Regions from separate parts of the Umezakia ovalisporum Ak1311 genome, predicted to be linked through region 2. Evidence: predicted binding sites of a transcription regulator. Region 2 holds the regulator's gene; each other region holds the start of a gene.
What was found. Region 2 encodes NtcA, which controls nitrogen genes in cyanobacteria. Its sites were predicted from a motif close to TNTGTANNNNNNNNTACANA; they were not measured.

Region 1 (4,410 bases), on a different contig from region 2:
CTGGTGTATCACTTTCCATTCCTAACCACAACAGATACTCAATATTCCCAGCCGGTCCAGTAATCGGTGACCAAGTTAAGCCTTTGTATTTCCATCCTAATTCACAACCCACTTGCAACACTTGGAAAATGGCATTAGCTTGGTCATCAGGATCACGGACAACGCCTTTTTTACCAACACGGGATTTTCCCACTTCAAACTGTGGCTTCACCAGCAATACCGCATCCCTCGGATACTTAGTTAATCGCCACAAAGCAGGCAAAATCTTAGTTAAGGAAATAAATGATACATCCACCACGGCTAAATCAGGTATCTGGACACCTTCACCACATACACCATACAATTCGTTGGGGGTGAGATTACGTAAATTAGTACGCTCTCTTAAAATCACCCGTGGATCATTTCTTAAACCCCAATGCACTTGTCCATAACCCACATCCACACCATAAACCAATTTTGCTTCAGCTTTTAGCAAGCAATCAGTAAAACCCCCTGTAGAAATACCACCATCTAAACAAATACGTCCCACCGTGGAAACAGGAAATACTTCTAAAGCCTTTGCTAGTTTCTCACCCCCCCGAGACACAAAACGCGATCGCTCTTTAATCTTAATTTCCGCCCCACCATCAACTTCTGTCCCTGGTTTATCCACCACTTGCTGATTAACAGTGACTTCTCCGGCCTGAATTAATCGCTGCGCTAAGGCGCGAGAGCTACATAAATTTAATTCTACTAATAATGTATCGAGTCGCCGCTTGACCAATTAACTGGAATCTCCTGATAATATTAAATCCTAAGGATAAATAATAATTCTCCCTAAAACCCTCCACAACCATATTTATCCACCACTGCAACGTGTGTTTTTTCACCCATTGGCATAACTTCCTTGCGTAGAATACCTCCTTGTCTTCCAAGTCTTGCCTTCAGGACAATGTAAAAAACCTACCCTTGTGACTCCCACCCCGCCCCAACAAACCTGAGTTACCAAAAAAGCGATGGCTTTTCTGGTTTACGCAAAAAGCCATCTTTTTGTATGACTAGACTTTATAATTGTAGTAAAACCACTAAATATCCTTCTCGCTCAACTCACGAGTCATATAATCAAAAGGTTCATCAACAAAAGAAGTATCAGCAATACCCGCGGCTGCAACTTGTGCCTTTACCATCTCCTTAAGAATCTGAATACCAAATACCGTAGGGCTAATAGGTACACCTAAAGAATTGTAAGTTTCTCGCAATCCTTGGAGTACACGTTCATCTAAAACATTCATGTTACCTGCAACCAAGGCATAGCTAGCATAGCGTAGGTAATAGTCCATATCCCGGAGACAAGCCGCATAACGACGAGTTGTATAAGCATTTCCACCGGGACGAATCAACTCAGGCTGTTCTTCAAATAACTTAGAACCAGCCTGTTTTACAAGAGCCGCTGCATTACCGTTAATCACTGCTGCTGCTTGCACCCGTGCTGTACCACTTTCAAAATAGGATTTCAGGCTGTCAATTGCATTGCGGTCAAAATATCTACCAGCAACGTCATAATTCTTAATTAAGCTTGTAACTGCATCGCGCATTCTTTCTTCTCCCAATCAATACTATCTATGGTTTGATATTAATTTGGTTGCAATTATGCACCAGTAAATTTTTGTGCCATTTGTTTAATTAAAATATGATGCGACACAAAAACAATTTATCCGCCATTTAAGGATTTTATGTCAAAGTTGACCCATGATGAGATGAACTTTACGTTTTGTGCAGATCTTCGGTAAAAGGTTAATATAAGCTGTAATCCAGATAAGCTGTAACAAAAAGTACAAAATTCCCTAATGTCCAGGATTTATGATAATTCAGATGTGTCATCCACAACTGGGTTCAAATCATCTGGGTTAGGATGCTTTGGAAAGTTCTCGTTTAATTCTAGAAAATTGCTAGAGAAGGAGTAAGAATGACAACCCCTCAAGAAGTCTTGAAACTGATTCAAGACCAAAAAATTCAGATGATTGATCTCAAATTCATCGATACACCAGGAACTTGGCAGCATCTCACGGTGTACCATGACCAAATCGATGAAAGTTCCTTCTTAGATGGCGTACCTTTCGACGGTTCCAGCATTCGGGGTTGGAAAAGCATCAATGAATCCGACATGATGATGGTACTCGATGCCAACACTGCTTGGCTCGACCCTTTCATGGCTGAGCCGACACTCAGTATAATCTGTAGCATTAAAGAACCCCGTACAGGTGAATGGTACAACCGTTGTCCCCGGGTAATTGCCCAACGAGCAATAGACTACTTAGTTTCCACCGGCATTGGTGATACAGCATTCCTAGGGCCTGAAGCTGAATTCTTTATCTTTGATGATGTCCGCTTTGACCAAAACGCCCATGAAGGTTACTACCATGTAGACTCAGTAGAAGGTCGTTGGAACTCCGGTAGAAATGAAAGTCCCAACCTGGGCTACAAACCCCGCTTCAAAGAAGGTTACTTTCCAGTATCCCCAACGGATAGCTTCCAAGATATCCGTACCGAAATGCTGCTCACAATGAAAGATTGTGGTGTACCCATTGAAAAACAACACCACGAAGTTGCTACTGGTGGTCAGTGTGAATTAGGTTTCCGCTTTGGTAAATTGGTTGAAGCTGCTGACTGGCTGATGACATACAAATACGTCATCAAGAATGTTGCCAAGAAATACGGCAAAACTGTAACTTTCATGCCAAAACCAATTTTTGGCGACAATGGTTCTGGTATGCATTGTCACCAATCAATTTGGAAAGATGGCAAACCTTTATTTGCTGGCGACAAGTATGCTGGTTTGAGTGAAATGGCACTTCACTACATTGGTGGTATTCTCAAGCACGCACCAGCACTTTTAGCTATCACTAACCCCACAACCAACTCTTACAAACGCCTAGTACCAGGTTATGAAGCACCAGTGAACTTGGCTTACTCCCAAGGTAACCGTTCTGCTTCTGTGCGGATTCCTTTATCTGGTAATAACCCTAAAGCCAAACGCTTGGAATTTCGTTGTCCTGACGCAACGTCTAACCCTTACTTGGCATTTGCAGCTATGCTGTGTGCTGGTATTGATGGCATCAAAAACAAGATTCATCCCGGTGAACCCCTAGACAAGAACATTTATGAACTTTCTCCAGAAGAATTGGCGAAGGTTCCTTCAACTCCGGGTTCCTTAGAATTGGCATTGGAAGCTTTAGAAAACGACCATGATTTCTTGACGAAATCAGGGGTGTTCACCGAAGACTTCATCCAAAATTGGATTGACTACAAACTGGCTAACGAAGTTAAACAGATACAGTTGCGTCCTCACCCCTATGAGTTTTACCTCTACTACGATTGCTAATTGAGTTGATTACCCACCTGTTTCCTACCTAAAGGCAAGGTGATTCTAAACTGTTACCCTTAATTTCTTCCAAACTTTTTGCCACCCCGTGAGGGTGGCTTTTTCTTTACTTATCACGCTGAAAAATCAAAATAAGTCAAAATAAGTCAAAATAAGTCAAAACTTAGCTCATAGCAACGTTGCTACTTTCATAAAGTAAGCGAGTGGTGGGATCAATTTTGCCTTGAATGGGATTCCAGTATTCCGATAATTCTTCAGGAAGACCCAGTTCCTGTGCAGCACGCATCAGGATCGATTGTTGACGATTTTTAACTTGCTGATATTGGCGCATTGTTAACGCACGAGATCTATCTTGAATAGACATAACAACAGTCCTCCTGGTGGTTTTAGCTATGAATTATCAGCTCTTTTTGCTGTCTCTTATCAGAATATCAAAATTTCTGTAACCAAAGTTACAGAATTCTATTTTTGTTACAAAATTTTACATTTAGCCAAAATTTGGGATTTGTTTAATTGACAAAAGGTGATGAAGCAAAAAACCTACCCTCCTCAGATCCCCATCCCCCTATAGGAATGGCTCACTTCCATCTAAAATCCAAAATTGCACTATCAAAAGATTTTCTTCACAGCCATTAAATTCGCATTCCTAAGATAGATAAGATAGATAAATTTTTCGTTACAATCTTTTACAGATAATTACTAAAAGTAATAGACTTTTAACTCACTTTTATGTCTGACACTTTAACTAAGGTCACCTATCAAACCTTTCAACAAAGCAAAAGTTATTTTGGTCTCGCTCACAAAACTTTGAGTTCACAGTTGATGAATCTGATTCATCCCCCTCTCACACAAAAGAGGAAATCCCTTCCCAAGGAAGTTTTGTTCAAATTTCAACAAAAAATGAATGACCTCCTAGAAGCAGACTGGCAAGATGCTGAAAAAGGCATATATTCAAAAAACTTGCTCTTTGACAACCCTTGGTCAGATTTTTTCCGCTACTATCCACTGGTATGGCTAGACCTACCGCAAATCTGGGAACGGTCTAAACA
Region 2 (4,410 bases):
CTTAAAAAGAAATCAGTACTTTAAGTCTCGATAAGTTCACCGGTATTATAATTGATTGACAGTCAGGAACATAGGATTGTGTGAGTCGTAAAAATAAGGTGAATAAATTTCTTTCCATAGTACCCAGTAAGGTAACTCAGATAATATAACAAAAGTGCTTTATTTAGAAATATTGTAACAATATGAAGATAAACTTTTGCTATTATAATATCTCGTGTTTTTCGACAAATTCCTGTACTAATAATTTTAATTAACAGATTGATAACATTTTAGATAATAGGAGAGAAATGTATATAAATTATTTTTCCCCTTTCACAATTAAGGCACATGATTCCCAAGAACAGTTTTAAAAGCCTAGTTTTGCCAGCCCCATTTAGACCCCATAACCGAAAGTTTCCCCTTTACAAAGTTGAAGGAAACAGCTTTTGAGAGATATAAGTTTTTGATTTAACCAAAAAACCGTGGCGTAGAATTTTCGCAAATCAGCAGTGAGGACTACTGACGAATCGTCAATACTATTCAGTTGATAATCAGAGATGTGTACACCAAACTTCATCTCACAAATACCACTACAAACTCAGTGTTTTTTGTTTCACTATTCTATAGTATGCCCTTAGAACTGGGAATTGTACCAGCACGACGGGAGTCAATTTCCACCGCCATTCGGGTTGCCCTCGCAAAAGCTTTAAATGTAGCTTCAATAATATGATGGGAGTTAATGCCATCCAGTTGACGAATGTGTAATGTCATTTGGCTATGGTTAACCAACGCCACAAAAAATTCCCGTACTAACTGGGTGTCATAAGTTCCCACTTGCTGGGTAGGAATTGCCAAACCATAGCTGAGATGAGGTCTACCAGAAAAGTCCAACGCCACTTGCACTAAGGCTTCATCCAACGGTGCGAGAAAATGGCCAAAACGAACGATACCTTTCCTATTACCGAGGGCTTGACTGAAAGCTTGCCCCAAAGTAATGCCCACATCTTCATTAGTGTGGTGATCATCAATTTCCCAGTCTCCCTGGGCTTGGATATTTAAGTCAATTAGCCCGTGGGAAGCAATTTGATGCAACATATGATCCAAAAACGGAATTCCTGTTGCTGCCGTGCACATGCCTGTACCATCCAAATTGATATTAACTTTTACATCTGTTTCGCCTGTAGTGCGATGAACAGAAGCAGTGCGAGCATTGTGACTCAGAGGAATTTGGCGATCGCTTGTTGGCATAACTGGGGAATAGGGTATGGGGACTGGGGAAATGACTAATGATTAATTATTACATTCCCATGATTTCATATCCTGCATCTACATACAAAACTTGCCCTGTAATACCACTAGCTAAATCGCTAGACAAGAAAGCTGCGGTATTGCCTACTTCTTGTTGCGTCACAGTGCGTCGCAGAGGAGCTACCTCTTCTACATGGTGAATCATATCTAAAATTCCACCCACTGCCGAAGAAGCCAATGTCCGTATCGGCCCGGCGGAAATAGCATTTACTCGAATGTTTTGCGGACCCAGTTCAGCCGCTAAATAGCGCACACTAGCTTCTAATCCGGCTTTAGCTACCCCCATAACGTTATAGTTAGGAACCGCCCTCACGCCTCCCAAGTATGTCAGGGTGATGATGCTACCCCCTTCTGTCATCAGAGGTTTAGCTGCACCGCTTAACTGCACTAGGGAGTAGGTGCTGATTTCTAAAGCAGTTTTGAAACCAGAACGTGAGGTTTGGCTAAAATTACCACTCAAATCGTCTTTGTTAGCAAAAGCTAAACAGTGGATAAGGATGTCCAATCTTCCCCACTTATCCCTCACTACTTCAAATGTAGACTCCACCTGTGCGTCATCTTGGACATTACAGGGAACAAATAAGCTGGGGTTCAGAGGTTCTACCAATTCCGCGACCTTTTTCTCCATCTTACCTCGGTCATCTGGCAAGTAGGTAATACCTAGGTTAGCTCCTGCTTTGTGCAGTTGTTGAGCAATTCCCCAGGCAATGGAGCGGTTATTAGCAATGCCTGTCACCAGGGCATTTTTTCCAGTCAGATTAAGCATAGAAACTGTGAATGTAATCAATCATTAGGAGCATACTAGAATCTGAGGCAAGTTTGTCTTGCTTCTGCACATCATTTCTGAAAATGATGATTACCTAGACTCTTTTCTGCAAATTTTCCCCACATAATCCCAAAGGCATTCTCAAGATCTTGTGAATTTTTCACCAAAAAACCTGATGACCACAACTGTGCAAGTACTCATAACAACTACTAGCTAAAAACATCAAAAATTATGTATCATTATGAACAAATAAATATGAAGTTATGGCTTTGAGTATAGGAATGTACAGAAAGGTTGACGGTGCTTTATTGATTTTTCAGGTGTATTCTTAGGTAATCAGTTTTTGTTTTTCCGGCGTTGGGTAGGGGAAGGGAGATGATCGTGACACAAGATAAAGCCCTAGCAAATGTATTTCGTCAGATGGCGACCGGAGCATTTCCTCCAGTTGTAGAAACATTTGAACGCAATAAAACAATATTTTTTCCCGGCGATCCTGCTGAACGAGTTTATTTTCTTTTGAAGGGTGCTGTGAAACTTTCCAGGGTATACGAGGCAGGAGAGGAAATAACGGTAGCACTGCTGCGGGAAAATAGTGTTTTTGGTGTGTTATCATTACTGACGGGAAATAAATCAGATAGATTTTACCATGCAGTCGCATTTACCCCTGTAGAGTTGCTCTCAGCCCCAATTGAACAGGTGGAGCAAGCATTTAAGGAAAACCCAGAACTATCAATGTTAATGCTGCGGGGGCTATCTTCGCGTATTTTACAGACAGAGATGATGATTGAAACCTTGGCTCATCGCGATATGGGTTCGAGATTAGTGAGTTTCTTGTTAATTCTTTGTCGTGATTTTGGTGTTCCTTGTCCAGACGGGATTACTATTGATCTAAAGCTATCTCACCAGGCCATCGCTGAAGCCATTGGTTCAACTCGGGTAACCGTAACTAGGTTACTAGGGGATTTACGTGAGAAAAAAATGATTTCAATCCACAAAAAGAAGATTACCGTACATAAACCTGTATCCTTAAGCAAGCAGTTCACTTAAAATCAATTAGGGAAGGTGGAGTGGCAAGCGTTGTGTTCTTAAAAATTACACCCACAGATGGAGGTAAGTATAACATCCTGAGTGGTTTGAGCTATTGCCTGTTTTCCATCTTTCACAAGACAATGATTGAAAGTAGTAGGCTGTGTCTGGAAACATTGCGGTAGCTAAAGATGACCACCGGGTACATCCTGATAGCAGCGATTTTAATTTTGGGGGGCGTAATTGCCACTGTGGGTGACCGCATTGGCACACGAGTTGGTAAAGCACGCCTCTCACTGTTTAACCTTCGTCCTAAAAAAACTGCTGTACTAGTAACTATATTTACTGGTGGATTAATTTCGGCATCAACTTTGGGGATATTATTTGCTGCTGATGAAAAGTTACGCCAAGGCGTATTTGAACTGGAAGATATTCAAAAAGACCTAAGAAACAAGCGGGAACAGCTAAAAGTTGCAGAAACTCAAAAAAGTCAAGTAGAGAAAAAGTTAAACAAAGCTAGAATTGCACAAATCAACGCACAACGAGACTTAGAGATAATCAATAAAACTTTACAAGCAGCTAACGCTAAACAAAAAGCAACACAAAGTCAACTTCAAAGTACTCAAAACCAGCTAGGTGAAGTAGTAAATCAGTATCAAAAAGCTATAACTGAACTCCAAAGAGTTTACGATCAAATCAAAACATTCCAGGCGGCTATTGAAGAATTGAAGGCAGAACGCAAACGACTTTATGCAGAAGCTAAAATAGCTATTGAGGAAGCTAAAACAGCTATTGACCAACGCGATCGCAAAATTGCTCAACTCGATGGACTGATTAAAAAGCGCAATCAGCAAATTGCTTTGCGAGGGCAAGTCATTACCAAAAGAGAGTCCCGCCTCAAAGAACTAGAAAAACAACAAAATTATTTAGAACAAGAAGTGGCAAGACTGGAAAAATATTATCAGTCTTATCGTGACCTGCGTTTAGGTAAACTCGCACTCGTTCGCAATCAAGTTCTAGCTGCTAATGTCGTTCGCGTTAATCAAGCCACCACAGCCCGTCAAGCCGTAATCCGACTTTTGCAAGCAGCTAACCGCAATGCCAACATCCAATTAACTGAACCCGGGGAGAAACCCACAAATAAAGAGCTTCTCAGGGTTACCGAAGAAAGAGTTAAACAACTCAGCCAGCAAATTCAAGATGGTCGAGAGTACGTTGTGCGAATCTTCTCTGCTGGCAATTACGTCAGGGGAGAAAACCAGATAGAATTTTTTGCGGATGCATCTCGAAATCAACTGGTTTTTTCACAAGGGGAGATATTGGCTACAACC
Region 3 (4,410 bases), on a different contig from region 2:
AAAACAGCTAATTAGGATAAATTAGGGCAGTAGAAGGTCAGGAATTTTAAATTTTAGATTATGTTTTCATCTAAAACACCTGCTGAAATTGACTTTCTCTGTCCCCATTATTCCTCATTGCCGAAATGGTTGTTGTCACTGGTATTGGTTTAGTTTCATCCTTGGGAACCAGCTTAGAGCATAGCTGGCAAGAGTTAATGGCAAATAAATCTGGTATTCAATGGCATCAACCATTTTCAGAACTGGAAGCATATCCTCTGGGTCTAATTGGTACACAACCTGCTGAATTAGAAATTTTGACCCAACTGGTTGTCTCTGCAGCATTAAAAGATGCTGGATTAGTTCCTCCTTTACCTGATTGTGCCGTGGTGATTGGATCAAGTCGCAGTCATCAGGGTTATTGGGAGTTGCTGTCCCGGAAAATGTATGGGAATAATATCCTCCAAGCTGCTGTTCATAGTAAGAAGGTAGTAATAGAGAACTGGTTAGATTTTTTACCTCATATGATCGCAATGGCAGCCGCTCGACAAATCGGTACATCTGGCATAGTTTTAGCACCAATGGCTGCTTGTGCTACTGGCATTTGGGCCATGGCTCAAGCCACTTTACTGATTGAAACTGGGCAATGTCAACGAGTGATCGCAGGTGGGATAGAAGCACCAATTACACCCCTCACGCTGTCAGGGTTTCAAAAAATGGGCGCTCTGGCAAAAACAGGGGCTTATCCCTTTGACTTGCACCGACAGGGCTTGGTACTAGGTGAAGGTGCCGCAGTGTTTGTGTTGGAATCGCCAGAATTAGCAAAACAGCGTCAAGCTAAAATTTATGGCAGTATTCTGGGTTTCGGCTTGACAACAGATGCTTTTCATGGTAGCAAACCAGAATGTACAGCAAAAAGTGCGATCGCAGCTGTTCAGCAATGTCTACAAAGAAGCTCTCTCAGACCAAGTGATATTGATTACATTCATGCTCATGGCACAGCCACAGAGCTAAATGATAGAATAGAGAATAAAATTATACAAAATATCTTCCCGAAGGAAGTAGCAGTAAGTTCTACCAAAGGCGCTACAGGTCACACTCTAGGAGCATCGGGAGCTTTAGGTGTGGCATTTTCGCTTTTAGCCATGCAGAAGAAAATACTACCACCTTGCGTAGGATTAAAATCACCAGAATTTGATTTAAATCTGGTAATGGAGCCGCGTGAAAGTCAATTACAAAACGTTTTATGTTTCAGCTTTGGCTTTGGTGGTCAAAATGCCATTATCGCTTTGAGTAATAAAACTGAATCCAATTTAGGAGTTGAGATTACCCAAAAATAAATTCGCCAATTCGTTAAATTTACCAGCCCAACCATCGCCTCCAGCAAAACCTAGATTGTAAGAAGTCGATATGATAGAAAAGTAGATAAAACTTAAAAAATATCAATCAAATGCTGATTGACTTACCCGGCTTGGCCAAAGTCAAAGACTCAGTAAAAGAAAAACTTTTCTTCGGTCATGAACCCAGCGGCGAATTAATTGCAATTCTATCCGTGTACCTTGTCCAAGGAATTTTAGGGTTGGCGCGTCTAGCCGTCAGCTTTTTTCTGAAAGATGAATTGCTATTAAGTCCAGCTCAAGTCTCAGCAATATTGGGAGTTGTGGCCTTACCTTGGATGATCAAACCAGTATTTGGCTTTGTTTCCGATGGTTTACCCATATTCGGCTACCGTCGCCGACCATATTTAGTCATATCTGGCATCTTAGGAGCCACTTCTTGGATTAGTCTGGCAACCATAGTTCATACTAGCTGGGCAGCTACCTTGGCCATCGCCCTTGGTTCTCTCTCGGTTGCGGTGAGTGATGTCATAGTTGACTCATTAGTTGTTGAAAGAGCAAGAGTAGAATCTCTAGCAGGAGCCGGTTCACTACAATCTCTATGTTGGGGTACTTCGGCATTTGGAAGTTTACTGACTGCCTACTTTAGCGGAATGCTGCTAGAAAACTTTACCACGCGCACTGTATTTTGGATTACTGCCTCATTTCCCCTCATCGTTTCTGTAGTAGCTTGTTTAATTGCTGAAACCCCCATCAGCAAAAATGGTAAAGATCATCAAAGCAATAATTCTCTCAGCACTAAGGATCAAATCAAGCAACTACGCCAAGCAATTACCCAAAAATCAATTTGGCTACCTACAGCTTTTCTATTTGTCTGGCTAGCCACCCCAACAGCAGATTCCGCCTTTTTCTTCTTCAGTACTAACGAACTACATTTTGAACCAGAATTTTTAGGCCGGGTACGACTGGTAACAAGTGCTGCTTCTTTACTGGGAATTTGGATTTTTCAACGCTTCCTTAAAAGTGTTTCATTTCGCAAGATTTTTGGTTGGAGTACAGTCATTTCATCAGCCTTGGGAATGACAATGCTCCTGCTGGTGACTCATACTAACCGAGTTTTGGGCATAGATGACCGCTGGTTTAGTTTAGGTGATAGTCTTATCCTTACTGTCATGGGGCAAATCGCTTATATGCCAGTGCTGGTACTCGCAGCAAGATTGTGTCCCCTAGGAGTAGAAGCGACATTATTTGCCTTATTGATGTCCGTTTCTAACCTAGCCGGAATGGTTTCCTATGAATTTGGCGCTATGATCATGTATTGGCTGGGTATTACCGAAACTAACTTTGAATTGCTCTGGCTATTAGTGATTATTACTAACCTCAGCACACTATTACCACTGCCCTTCATTAGTTGGTTACCTGCTAACGACCCGGAAACCGAGTCACCAAAATTACAACCCCCTCCAGTAAAGGGTAGAGAAGAAACATTTTTGCCTCAATGAATGCTAATTCGTCAAAAAAGTGCGGGCAAGTACGAAATGCGCCCAACTCCTTAACAACAAATGAAAATGTAACAAAAACTACAGAATAACTATTTCTTCTCCAAGTCTAGGATAAAATAGGCGGACATATATCCGGTACGCAAAGATACCGCGACTAGGAGAAGATTTTATGGTTTTAACATCTCCGTTGCCTTTAGCAGCCACTACTCCGGCGCACATTTGCCCCTTTGCTCAAGCTTGTAGTTACTTAGAAGCAGCAGGTAAAGAATTAAAGCTACATCAAGGTGTATTGGAAATCCTCAGCCATCCCCGCAAAGTAGTGACGGTTTCCATTCCCGTAAAATTAGATAATGGTGAAATTCAAGTTCTTGCCGGACATCGGGTACAGCACTGTGATATTTTAGGCCCCTATAAAGGAGGAATTCGTTACCACCCATCTGTGACATTGGGAGAAGTTTCAGCTTTGGCCATGCTCATGACGTGGAAATGTGCGTTGTTGGGTATACCTTATGGTGGTGCAAAGGGCGGTATAGCCATAAATCCTAAAAGTTATAGTGTCAGCGAATTAGAAAGAATCAGTCGCCGCTATATCAGTGAGTTAATTAAAGATATAGGACCATCAGTAGATATACCTGCCCCGGACATGGGTACTTCTGCCCGTGAAATGGCTTGGATGATGGATACTTATTCTGTAAACGTTGGTCACGCTGTTCCAGGAGTTGTGACCGGTAAGCCTCTTTCTATTGGTGGTTCCTTGGGACGGGAAATGGCAACGGGAAGAGGTGTAATGATTATTGTACGTGAAGCGTTAGCAGAACAAGGTAAATCCCTGACCGGAGCCGAAGTAGTCATTCAGGGTTTCGGTAATGTCGGGGGTGCAGCAGCAGAATTGTTACACGAGGTAGGAGCGAAGATTATAGCTGTCTCAACGGGTGCAGGAGGTATTTTTGCCCCAGATGGTATTGATATTCCAGCATTGAAAGCCTACGCTGCCGAAAATCTTAAAAGTGTTGTAGGTTTTCCAGGAACAATACCAATTACCAATTTAGATTTACTAACTTTACCTTGCGATGTTTTGATTCCAGCAGCTTTAGAAAACCAAATTACCACAGAAAATGTGAATCAGGTACAGGCGAAAATTATTGCAGAAGCTGCTAATGGGCCAGTGACCTTAGAAGCTAACAAATTTCTAGAAGCCCGTGGTGTAACAGTTCTACCAGACATTTTAGCTAATGCTGGCGGTGTTGTTGTCAGTTATTTAGAGTGGGTGCAGGGTCTTTCTTATGTGTTTTGGGGTGAGGAGCGTGTTAATCATGAAATGGAAAAATTAATGGTGCAAGCTTATCAACAAGTGATCCAGCAGTCGAAGATGAAGCAAATTCCTTTGCGATTAGCAGCTTACACTTTGGGGGTGGGTAGAGTTGCACAAGCCCTGACCGATAGGGGTATTTATCCTTAGTCATTGGTTATTGGCACTCAATTTATTATGGTTAGTTTATTTTAGTATGCGAAACTTAGTCAGCCAGGGGAGTGTCAATGACACGGTTATCACAATCTATAGGAGAATTAACAAATGGATGAATTTATGAAAG
Region 4 (4,410 bases), on a different contig from region 2:
CTTCTACATTACTAGGCAGGGGTTCAATTCTATCTTGAGCAACCAAAGTTTGATGAATAAAAGCAGCCGCAGTGGCACGTCTGAGAGGTTGGTTAGGATTTAGCAGTCTCGAATTAGGATAATTGACCACCATATTTTTTTGTGTCGCTATGCCCACATCATTCACAGCATACTGAGGAATTGCCTGGGCATCAGCATAGTAATTTTGTGCAAGTGCTACTACAGAGGTAGTTGTTGGAGGTGCTGCCACTAAGGGCTGCATTAAAAAAGTCATTGCTAGCGGCAAATATATCTGCCTTCTCAAACTTCGGCGAGCTATTTGTGGCGTTTCTGGTGTTAAGTTTAAGCCTCTAGTCAGGGTGACTATCCCATCTACTCTAGTAACTGGCTGATTTGGACGAAAGAAACCACCAGGATAACCACTCATAAATCCTTGTTGATAAGCTTCTTTAATGGCGGGAGATGCCCAATATCCTTGAGGAACATCTTGATAAACACTTGCATCTTTTAGCTCCCGCACTGGCTCTTTATCAAAAGCTTTACGAATCATTGCTGCAAATTCATCACGTTCTACAGCCTGTTCTGGTCGAAATGTGCCATCTGGATATCCCACAACAATATTTCTTTCGGCTAAACGTTCAATAAATGGTTCCGCCCAATAGTTAGAAGGAACATCAGGAAAAATATTCTGTGCCAAAGCTGGAGAAGTTAGATTTGCTGCTACTCCCAAAGTTACCAAAGATGTACTTAATCCAGAAAAACGACATAAATTAGACATGCAAACATACCTCCATTAACTTAAATTAAATTACAGCTAATTTTTCATCCAAGTGAGGTAAAAGCGACCCAGTGGTTAACCCACAAGATTTATAATCTACAAATATGTACTTCATTTACCTGTCAATTGTTGTATTTATCTGTAAATTTGATATGTATTTATATAATATTTTCTTTGTCTTTCCATAGTTATCTACCTGTCGATTAAAACAATTGTGTCTAAAGTTATAAATCAGATTTCATGAATTTAATTAGTCTATAGCACGAAACATATTATTACCTTTTTTAATTTGAGCTACTGAAATCTACTAGAAGTATTAAATCCCCAGAAGGAAGTATAAACATAACGTATCCTCTAGGATGGGAAATGTAGATTTTGGTAAATGCTAATATGGTTCTTTATAAACTTGATGATTTTGGTGCTGAGTATACAACTCCTGATGTTGATAATTATGCAATTAAAGACTTTGATGTCTACTCAGATATCAATAATGAAAGAGTTGGCACAGTGAAAGATATTTTGGTAGACGATACTGGACGTTTTCGTTACTTAGTTGTAGATACAGGCTTTTGGATTTTTGGTAAGAAAGTTTTGTTACCAATTGGACGTACTCGCATTAGTTATGCAGACCAACGAGTCTACGCTACAGGACTTACCCGAGAACAAGTAGAAAACTTGCCTGATTTTAACGAGCTTGAACCTGTTGATTACGATTATGAAGAACGGGTTCGCGGAGTATATCGCACTCCATATGTACAGTCACCTTTAGAGACTTCGACACCTGTAGAGACTTCGACACCTGTAGATATTTCATCCACTTATTCTGAAAGCGCAATCAGCACAACCCCACCCGCACCTAGTCCTACTTATGATCGTGATACTTATACTTACGAGCGAGAACCGGAACTATACACCATCACCGAGGGAGATCATCAAAATCTCAAACTGTACGAAGAGCGGTTAATTGCTGATAAATCCCGTGCGAAAACAGGAGAGGTAGCAGTTGGTAAGCACGTTGAAACGCAAAGATCAGCAGTTTCTATACCAGTGGAAAAAGAGCGTGTAATTATTGAACGCACTACCCCACCCGATGCTGGAAAAACAGCTGCCCCTGGTGAAGTTAACTTCCGCGAAGGTGAAGTTGTACGTATGGATATTTACGAAGAAACTGCGGAAGTTCGCAAGGAACCTGTTGTGCGTGAAGAAGTAAAAGTTAAGAAGGTTGTAGAAGAACATACAGTTCAAGCTCAAGAAGACCTGCGTCGCGAAGAATTAGACATTAGTAAGGATAATGATCCCCCACGGACAAGAGGAAGTTAAGCAATTTTCAATATGATTCCGTAGCTGAATATGCCAATACTATGGGGGTGAATGCAGTGATAACAAAATAGGCTGGAAACCCTTGAGGTTCAGTTTTCGATTTTGGGGAAAAACTTAGCCCTCGTTCAGCGAAGGGATAAAACCCAGTCCAGGGGTTTACGCCTCAGTGATTTTAGCTATTCCCTTTGTTGAGAAATGTAGCGTTTAAGCGTTTCTGTACAAATATTACCAGTGGGTGTGTATTTGTGGGTGTGAGTTTTACGGAGATGTGAATGCAGCACTAAGCATTCTCAATTTAGCAAAAAACAGGGGAGGCCATGCCCGTTTCCCTGGCGTGGGGTCAGGTATATTAACCCTCCAGGCGTTGGAATCAATACTCTATCTGGTGAAAACCTGCTGTGGCAAATTCTGACGTAGAATGTAGAATCTCCCTGGCTTTAGCCCCAAGAGTGTCAAATTGCCAACTGCTCAAAGAAACCTATTCAAAATTAAAAAAGCCTCCTCAAATTTGCTTTTCAGCTAGAAAAGTGAGAAGGTTTGAGAAGTTTTTAGGGGTATTTGATTTAACTACATTTACCTCCTTTAAACAAAAAACGCCCCCCAGCTGGGTGTTAAAAAAAACCATAAGCCAAAAAGTGGATATTTATCCGAAATATTAGCTGAAATATTTTATTTCCGCTTCCAGTTGATCAATCAGCTTGCTGTCTCCACTGGCCTTAGCCACTTGCAAGCGATGCTCTAGGCTTTTTTGAATACTCATTCTGTGGGCTTTTTGTGCTTGATTTATGGCTGATAGTCTATTCTGACTCATCAGAATACTCCTTTTTAACTATTCTCATGCCTGACACTTTTAACATACCATGTTTTTAGTATCTATAAATACAGAAAAATATCTCTTAATATAAATTATTACTCAGCCTGTTATGCTGCTCCGGAAAAAGAAATTGAAGACGGTTGTAATATTTAGTGATTTTATTTTTATTGCCAAATAAGAATATTCATGTATACTTTATAGTAAGCTTGAGTAAGTCAGCCTAATCCGGTGTTTCGTAGCGCCTAACACTGGAGCGGAGGAACCAAAGTTTGGGGCGTATCTCTGAGTTAACGGCTAAAAAGATTTGAAGTTTGAAACTGAGGATTCATTTCAACTTCCCAATCTATGAAATCCTAAATCCACCAGAGAAGGGCATCTCTCAGCCCTAGCCCGTCAGCTAACTTCGTAGGCATTGAGAGGAGACTGAAGAGACAGCATTCTTGTGGTGTTTTGATCTCATCAGTGTCCGAGGCTGGTAGTGCTCAGATTTTTATGACTGCACTTAGTCTGTTGAGGTCGTGAATGGTATTTCAACTAAATTTGTTAGCGATTGTAGCTGTTGCTGGGCACACTGCATGGAAAAAAACCAAGCCTGTAGTTGCCAGAGATGCTTTTCTCCTACCTGCCTTGGGGTTGTTGGGAGTTATTGTTGTGTGGTGGGTAGTAGCACTAATGAATCATGAATTAATGCCCACCCCACCTGAGGCGTTAATCGCCAATCTTGATTACATATTACATCCTTTTTATCGAAGAGGCCCGGGAAATTTAGGAATTGGCTGGTTATTGATAGCTAGTCTGCAGCGCGTATTGATTGGTTTTTTATTAGGTACAGTAGTGGCGATTCCCTTGGGATTTTTCATTGGTATGTCTAAACCCGCCATGCTAGCGTTTAATCCGATCATTCAGATTTTTAAACCCGTATCACCCTTGGCTTGGTTGCCCATTGCGTTAGCAATCTTTAACTTGGCAGAACCTTCCGCGATTTTTGTGATTTTTATTACGTCCCTGTGGCCAACAATTATTAATACTGCCTTGGGAGTTGCCAGAGTTCCCAAGGATTATTTAAATGTGGCCAAAGTATTAGAAATGCCTCATTGGCGACAAATTACGAAAATTATCTGGCCAGCGAGTTTACCCTATATTTTCACAGGATTACGCATTAGTTTAGGTATTGCCTGGCTAGTTATCGTTGCAGTAGAAATGCTTACAGGTGGTATCGGTATTGGCTTTTTTGTCTGGGATGAATGGAGTCGTTTCAATCTCAGTGCAGTGTTTTTAGCCGTCTTAGTTATTGGTGTCACTGGACTAGTTTTAGACTACGCAGTAGGGAAAATCCAAGAACTAGTTACCCACAGACCTACAACTTTTAACTAACAAAACTGAAGTGATTAAAAACTAGCAAGACCCAATTTAAATTGGCATCTTTGCCTTAGCTTGCGAAAAAATGACCGAAAAATAATTGATTACCACTGGAGCGATTAAAAAAATGAGTGATAAT

Region 1: glnA (type I glutamate--ammonia ligase) is a predicted target of NtcA. The motif match lies at 1,799-1,818, and genes of this name have one in related genera.
Region 3: NWP25_RS12345 (Glu/Leu/Phe/Val family dehydrogenase) is a predicted target of NtcA. The motif match lies at 2,884-2,903, and genes of this name have one in related genera.
Region 4: pirA (arginine synthesis PII-interacting regulator PirA) is a predicted target of NtcA. The motif match lies at 2,965-2,984, and genes of this name have one in related genera.

The regions. Positions count from the first base shown of each region.
Region 1 is NZ_JANQDJ010000040.1:59,803-64,212, reverse strand. It holds gene NWP25_RS05935 (TlyA family RNA methyltransferase) at 1-763, opposite strand, end outside; gene apcB (allophycocyanin subunit beta) at 1,065-1,574, opposite strand; gene glnA (type I glutamate--ammonia ligase) at 1,946-3,361, shown strand; gene NWP25_RS05920 (hypothetical protein) at 3,525-3,725, opposite strand; gene NWP25_RS05915 (class I SAM-dependent methyltransferase) at 4,091-4,410, shown strand, end outside.
Region 2 is NZ_JANQDJ010000024.1:9,266-13,675, forward strand. It holds gene hisB (imidazoleglycerol-phosphate dehydratase HisB) at 601-1,227, opposite strand; gene fabI (enoyl-ACP reductase FabI) at 1,277-2,053, opposite strand; gene ntcA (global nitrogen regulator NtcA) at 2,429-3,100, shown strand; gene NWP25_RS03490 (DUF3084 domain-containing protein) at 3,271-4,410, shown strand, end outside.
Region 3 is NZ_JANQDJ010000067.1:2,112-6,521, forward strand. It holds gene NWP25_RS12330 (peptidylprolyl isomerase) at 1-15, shown strand, start outside; gene NWP25_RS12335 (beta-ketoacyl-ACP synthase) at 126-1,319, shown strand; gene NWP25_RS12340 (folate/biopterin family MFS transporter) at 1,430-2,818, shown strand; gene NWP25_RS12345 (Glu/Leu/Phe/Val family dehydrogenase) at 2,988-4,277, shown strand; gene NWP25_RS12350 (nucleoside deaminase) at 4,392-4,410, shown strand, end outside.
Region 4 is NZ_JANQDJ010000082.1:26,875-31,284, forward strand. It holds gene NWP25_RS16220 (S-layer homology domain-containing protein) at 1-778, opposite strand, end outside; gene NWP25_RS16225 (DUF2382 domain-containing protein) at 1,169-2,098, shown strand; gene pirA (arginine synthesis PII-interacting regulator PirA) at 2,754-2,909, opposite strand; cyclic di-AMP (ydaO/yuaA leader) riboswitch at 3,120-3,339, shown strand; gene ntrB (nitrate ABC transporter permease) at 3,435-4,286, shown strand; gene NWP25_RS16240 (ABC transporter substrate-binding protein) at 4,399-4,410, shown strand, end outside.